2 linked regions of the Immundisolibacter sp. genome follow. The protein of the gene in region 2 binds, or shares a complex with, the protein of the main gene of each other region. Links are inferred from orthologs where the notes say so. Each region holds a gene or a part of one and is shown on either strand. Other genes may lie near its edges. The genes, in order: mnmE and mnmG.

Region 1 (3,312 bases), on a different replicon or contig from region 2:
CGGCCGAGCGCCTTGTGCGGGTCTTCGTAGTAGGTGTTGGCCTCGCGCACGTCGCCCGACAGGCCGTGCACCGCCAGGTTCATCTTGGCCAGCTTGACGGTGTCGCTGGCCTTCTCGGTGCCGAACACGGTCAGCTCGCGCGTGGCGTTCTTCTGGTGGCGCTGCACGAAGGCGGCGCTCTGCACGAACATGCCGCCGGAGCCGCAGGCGGGGTCGAAGATGCGGCCGTGGAAGGGCTGCAGGATCTCGACGATCAGCCGCACGATGCTGGTGGGGGTGTAGAACACGCCGCCCTTCTGGCCCTCCTTGAGCGCGAAGTTGCCCAGGAAGTACTCGTACACCTTGCCGAAGGCGTCACCCTCCAGGTCCAGCGGCGCCAGCAGGCGCAGCAGCTCCACCAGCGTGGCGTTGGGCAGCAGGTTGTAGCCGCGCGGCAGCACGCCTTGCAGCTCGGGGTTGTGCGCTTCCACCAGCTCCATGGCGGTGGCGATGGCGCGGCCCAGGTTGGCGCCCTCGGTGAGCGTGAGCAGGTGCGAGAAGCGCGCCTGCAGCGGCAGGTAGAGCACGCCCTCGGCCTGGTAGTCCATGGCCTCGCGCTCGTCGGGCGGAATGCCTTTGGTGTCCAGCAGCTGCTCGGCTTCGCCAAAGCGCTTGTCGGCGTAGCGCAGGAAGATCAGGCCCAGCACGGGGGTGGAAAACTCGGCGGGCTTGAGGCCCGTGTTGGCCCAAAGCTGGTCGGCGGCGGCCCAGAGGCGGTTTTCGATGGCGACGAGGTCGGCGGACATGGGCTGTTGTTATTCCGGGTGGGACAGCGCGCAAGTATTGTCGATACGGCCTTATTTCCCAATGCAGAAGCTGGCGAAGATGCGGCCGAGTAAATCGTCGCTGCTGACCTGGCCGGTGATTTCGCCCAGCGCCTGCTGGGCCAGGCGCAGTTCCTCGGCGGCCAGTTCGGGGCCGGCGCGGCCGGCCAGCAATTCGGCGCTGCGGGCGGTCGATTCGGCCGCCTGGCGCAGGGCCTCGACATGCCGGCGGCGGGCGCTGAACTGGCCCTCGGTGCCGGCAAAGCCGGCCGCTTCGCGGATACGCGCGCGCAGCAGGTCCAGGCCCGCGCCGCTGCGCACGGACAGGTACACGTCGGTCCAGCCGCCCGCAGGCTCGGTGCGGGGCGGTTCGCCAGTCAGGTCGATCTTGTTGATGACGCGCGTCAGGGCGCTGGCCTGCGCCAGCAGCTCCGGCGGTGGCTGCTGCGGCGCGCTGGCCTCGGTGACGAACAGCAGCTGATCGGCTCGGGCGATCTCGGCCCGCGCGCGGCGCATGCCTTCCTGCTCTATCGGGTCGTGGCTGTCGCGCAGGCCGGCGGTGTCGACCAGGTGCAGCGGCAGGCCGTCGATGGCCAGGTACTCGCGCAGCACGTCGCGCGTGGTGCCGGGGATGGCGGTGACGATGGCGGCCTCGCGCTCGGCCAGGGCGTTCAGCAGGCTGGACTTGCCGACGTTGGGCGCGCCGGCCAGCACCACGCTGATACCCTCGCGCAGCAGGCGGCCCTCATCGGCGCGGCCGACCAGGGCGCGCAGCTCATCGGCCAGACGCGCGGCATCGGTGGCCAGGCGGCCATCGGCCAGCAGGTCGAGTTCCTCGTCCGGAAAGTCGAGCCCGGCCTCGATCTGTACGCGAAGCTCGATCAGCCGCTCGGACAGCGCGCCGATCTGCCGCGAGAACGCGCCGTCCAGGCTGCGCAGGGCGGCGCGCACGGCGGCCGTGCTGGCAGCGTCGATCAGATCGGCAACGGCCTCGGCCTGCGCCAGATCGAGCTTGTCGTTCAGGAACGCGCGCTGGCTGAACTCGCCCGGCGCGGCCTGACGCGCGCCCAGCGCCAGCACGCGCGCCAGCAGCATGTCCATGACCACCGGCCCGCCGTGGCCGTGCAACTCGACCACGTCCTGCCCGGTGAACGAGTGCGGCGCGGGAAAGTACAGGCACAGGCCCAGATCGATGGGCTGGCCGTCGGCGTCGCGGAAGGTGGCGAGCTGGGCGTGGCGCGGCGGCGGCAGGCGGCCGGTCAATGCGCTGCAGATTGCCGTCGCCGCCGGGCCGGACACTCGCACCATGCCGACACCGCCGCGGCCCGGCGGGGTGGCGATGGCGGCGATGGTGTCCGTGGGGGCGCTCAGGCCGCGGCCTTGCGCTCCAACTGGCGGTTGATGAACCACTGCTGGGAAATCGACAGCACGTTGTTGACGAACCAGTACAGCACCAGCCCGGCCGGGAACAGGGCGAAGAACACCGTGAACACCAGCGGCATGGCCAGCATGATGCGCCGCTGCATCGGCTCCATGCCGGCCATCGGCGTCATGCGCTGCTGCAGGAACATCGAGATGCCCATCAGCACCGGCAGCACGTAGTACGGATCGGCGCCCGACAGGTCACGAATCCACAGCACGAAGGGCGCGTGGCGCAGCTCCACGCTCTCCAGCAGCACCCAGTACAGCGAGATGAACACCGGAATCTGCACCACGATCGGCAGGCAGCCACCGAGCGGGTTGATCTTCTCGGTGCGGTACAGCTCCATCATTTTTTCGTTCAGCTGCTGGCGGTCGTCCTTGTAGCGCTCGCGCAGGGCCATGATCTTGGGCTGCACCTTGCGCATGTGTGCCATGGACCGGTAGCTGGCCGCCGACAGCCGGTAGAACGCCAGCTTGATCAGCAGCGTGACCAGGATGATGGCCACGCCCCAGTTGCCGACAAAATTGTGGATGGTGCGCATCAGCCAGAACACTGGCTGCGCCAGCACGGTCAGCTTGCCGTAATCGACCGTCAGGGCCAGGCCGGGGGCGACGTCGTCCAGGCTGTCCTGCGCCTTTGGGCCGGCGTAGAGGCGGGTTTCCCAGCTGGCGGTCTGGCCCGGCGCGACGCTGAGCGGGCCGGCGATGCAGCCGACCAGGAAGCGCTCGTCCGCCAGCGCCTTGGTGTAGCAGTTCTGGGCCTGGCCCTGGGTGAGCAGGAATGCGGCCAGGAAGTAATGCTCGGAAAGGCCCACCCAGCCGTCGCTGAGCGTGGTCGCCAGCGGCGTCTTGAGCATGTCGGCGTAGCCGATCTTGCGGTACTTGTCGGCGGCGCTGTAGTACACGGCACCCTGGAACGAGGCCGGCATGAACATGCTGCCCTTGGCATCGGCACCTTTCCTGCGCATCAGCTGCGCGTACGGCTGGGCCTGCCAGGGCTGGCTGCCGGTGTTGCGCACCTCGTAGCGCAGGCCGATGTCATAGCGGCCGCGGGCGAACCGATAGACCTTGCGCACCTCGATGCCCG
Region 2 (3,308 bases):
CGTGTACGGCACCACGCAGAAGCTGCAGTACTTCGAGCAGCCCTCCATGGCCGACACGAACGCGGTCGGGCCGTTCGCCCGCGGCAGCGGCAGATGATCGAACTTCTCGATCTCGGGAAAGCTCACGTCCACCGCCGCCTGGCGACCCTGCGCCTGATTCAGCAGCAGCGGCAAACGATGGATGGTCTGCGGCCCGAAGATCAGGTCCACATACGGCGCCCGCTCACGCAGCCGGTCGCCTTCCTGGCTGGCCACGCAGCCGCCGACGCCGATCACCAGCTCCGGACGGTAGCGCTTGAAGTCGTGCCACCAGGCGCCCAGCTCCGAGAACACCTTCTCTTGCGCCTTCTCGCGGATCGAACAGGTATTCAGCAGCAGCACGTCGGCCTGCGCCGGGTCGTCGGTGGACTCGAGACCATGCGACTGCGCAAGCACATCGGCGATGCGCTGCGAGTCGTACACGTTCATCTGACAGCCGAGGGTCTTGACGTGCAGTTTGCGGGGCGTGGTCATGGGCGGGGAAACGGCCGGAAACAGCCTGACAGCGGTATACAAGGCCGCCTATCATAACGACTTCCCCCTGCCCTGCCCGTGACTTCCATGCAGTTCGACCGCCCCTTCGACGTGATCGTGGTCGGCGCCGGCCACGCCGGTGTCGAGGCCGCGCTGGCGGCTGCCCGCAGCGGCGCCGCGACCCTGCTGCTGACCCAGAACCTGGAAACCATCGGCCAGATGTCCTGCAACCCGGCCATCGGCGGCATCGGCAAGAGCCACCTGGTGCGCGAGATCGATGCGCTGGGCGGCGCCATGGCGCTGGCCGCCGATCGCGCCGGCATCCAGTTCCGGGTGCTGAACCGCAGCAAGGGCCCGGCGGTGCGCGCCACCCGCGCCCAGGCCGACCGGGCGCTGTACCGCCAGACCGTGCGCGGCATGGTCGAGGCGCAGCCGAACCTGAGTCTTTTCCAGCAGAACGTCGAGGACCTGATCGTCGAGGACGGCCGCGTGCGCGGCGTGCTCACGCAGATGGGCCTGAGTTTCAGCGCCCGCGCGGTGGTGCTGACCACCGGCACCTTCCTGGGCGGCGTCATCCACGTCGGCGAGCAGCATTACGGCGGCGGCCGGGCCGGTGATGCGCCGGCCATCGCGCTGGCGCGGCGCCTGCGCGAGCTCGGCCTGCCGGTCGGGCGCCTTAAAACCGGCACGCCGCCACGCCTGGACGGGCGCAGCATCGACTACTCGCGCCTGCAGGAACAGCCGGGCGACACGCCAACGCCGGTGTTCTCGTACCTGGGCAGCGCCCGGCTGCACCCGCGCCAGGTCAGCTGCCACCTGACCTACACCAGCGAGCGCACGCACGACATCATCCGCGCCAACCTGCACCGCTCGCCCATGTACGCCGGCGCCATCGAGGGCGTCGGGCCGCGCTACTGCCCGTCCATCGAGGACAAGGTGGTGCGCTTTGCCGACAAGACCGCGCACCAGATTTTCGTCGAACCGGAGGGCCTGGACACCTGCGAGGTGTACCCGAACGGCATCTCCACCAGCCTGCCGTTCGACGTGCAGCTGGCGCTGGTGCGCTCCATCGCCGGCTTCGAGCACGCGCACATCCTGCGCCCCGGCTACGCCATCGAGTACGACTTCTTCGACCCGCGCGCGCTGCAGCCGTGGCTGGAGACCCAGGCGCTTGGCGACCTGTTCTTCGCCGGCCAGATCAACGGCACCACCGGCTACGAGGAAGCCGCCGCGCAGGGCCTGATCGCCGGCCTGAACGCGGCGCGCCGGGCGCGGGATCTGGAACCCTGGTGGCCGCGCCGGGACGAGGCCTACATCGGCGTGCTGATCGACGACCTGACCACCCGCGGCACGCGCGAGCCGTACCGCATGTTCACCTCGCGGGCCGAGTACCGCCTGTGGCTGCGCGAGGACAACGCCGACCAGCGCCTGACCGAAACCGGCCGGGCGCTCGGCCTGGTGGACGACGTGCGCTGGGCGCATTTTTGCCGCAAGCAGGACGTCATCGCCGCCGAAAAAGCGCGCCTCGGCGCCATCCTGCTGCGCCCGGAGCGGCTCGACGAAGCCGACCTGGCGCTGCTGGGCGGCCCGCTGTCGCGCGAGAGCACGGCGCTCGACCTGCTGCGCCGTCCGACCATCGACTACCCCACCCTGCACCGCCTGCCGGGCGTGGGCGAGCCGCATGCGGATGCCGAGGCCACCGCCCAGCTCGAAATCGACCTCAAGTACGACGGCTACCTCGGTCGCCAGCGGGCCGAGATCGAACGTCAGCGCCACGCCGAAACCACCGCCCTGGCGGCCGATCTGGACTACGCCGCCATCCGCGGCCTGTCGCACGAGGTGCGCCAGAAACTCGCCGCCGCCCGGCCCGCCACCATCGGCCAGGCCAGCCGCGTGCCGGGCGTCACGCCGGCCGCCATCTCGCTGCTGCTGGTGCACCTGAAACGCCGCAACCGTCCGTCCGTCGATGCCGCCTGAGGCGGCGCCCGGCGACTGGGATCAGGCGCGCAGGCAGCTCGACCAGGGCCTGGTCGCTTTAAATCTTGACCTGCCGGCCGCCAGCCGGGATCAGCTGATCGCCCTGCTGCGCCTGCTCGCGCAGTGGAATCGCAGCTTCAACCTCACCGCCCTGCGCACGCCGGCCGACATGGTGGCAGGCCACCTGCTGGACAGCCTGGCGGTGCTGGCGCACCTGCCGCCGGGGCGGCTGCTGGATGTGGGCACCGGCGCCGGCTTTCCCGGCCTGCCGCTGGCCATAGCCCGGCCGGACACGGCGCACGTGCTGCTCGACAGCCACCTCAAGAAGACCCGCTTCGTGCAGCATGCGGCCTTGACGCTGGACCTGCATAACGTCGAAGTGGTCCAGCAGCGCGCCGAGCAATACCAGCCGGACCCGCCGTTCCCGGTGGTGATCGCACGGGCATTCGCTCCCCTGCCTCGCCTGCTGCGCCTGATCGGCGACCTGTGCGCGCCCGGCGGCCGTGTACTGGCGCTCAAGGGACCGGCTGTCGAAACGGAACTGACCGACCTGCCGGCCCAGTTCGAGCACATCGACACGCTGACCCTGCCCGCCGTGACCGGCCGTGACCGGCGCACGCTGGTCGTGCTGGCGCGGCGGGCGGTCGGGTAAAGTGTCGCCGCCGCGCAGTTCCTGAACCCAAATCCATGCCACGCATCATCGCCATCGCCAACCAGAAAGGCGGGGTCGGCAAGACCACCACCACCGTCAATCTGGCGGCGAGTCTCGCCCGCGCGCGCCAGCGGGTGCTGCTGATCGACCTGGACCCACAGGGCAA

Evidence for each region.
Region 1: the proteins of mnmG (region 2) and mnmE are in contact, whole or in part, in a solved structure (PDB 9HIP), measured with the Escherichia coli proteins. The link is inferred for Immundisolibacter sp. from one-to-one orthologs.

What each region holds. Positions count from the first base shown.
Region 1 is NZ_JACIZD010000001.1:334,966-338,277, reverse strand. Bases 6-3,005 are described here. They hold mnmE (tRNA uridine-5-carboxymethylaminomethyl(34) synthesis GTPase MnmE), read right to left. Parts: upstream 2,175-3,005; coding sequence 837-2,174; downstream 6-836. Other genes in these bases: yidC (membrane protein insertase YidC), read right to left, coding at 2,171-3,005; H5U26_RS01625 (class I SAM-dependent DNA methyltransferase), read right to left, coding at 6-785. Outside these bases: more of H5U26_RS01625, read right to left, coding at 1-5; more of yidC, read right to left, coding at 3,006-3,312. UniProt on the Escherichia coli protein: Exhibits a very high intrinsic GTPase hydrolysis rate. Involved in the addition of a carboxymethylaminomethyl (cmnm) group at the wobble position (U34) of certain tRNAs, forming tRNA-cmnm(5)s(2)U34.
Region 2 is NZ_JACIZD010000004.1:50,467-53,774, forward strand. The notes cover bases 50-3,045. They hold mnmG (tRNA uridine-5-carboxymethylaminomethyl(34) synthesis enzyme MnmG), read left to right. Parts: upstream 50-600; coding sequence 601-2,490; downstream 2,491-3,045. Other genes in these bases: miaB (tRNA (N6-isopentenyl adenosine(37)-C2)-methylthiotransferase MiaB), read right to left, coding at 50-513; rsmG (16S rRNA (guanine(527)-N(7))-methyltransferase RsmG), read left to right, coding at 2,480-3,045. Outside these bases: more of miaB, read right to left, coding at 1-49; more of rsmG, read left to right, coding at 3,046-3,142; H5U26_RS07850 (ParA family protein), read left to right, coding at 3,178-3,308. UniProt on the Escherichia coli protein: NAD-binding protein involved in the addition of a carboxymethylaminomethyl (cmnm) group at the wobble position (U34) of certain tRNAs, forming tRNA-cmnm(5)s(2)U34.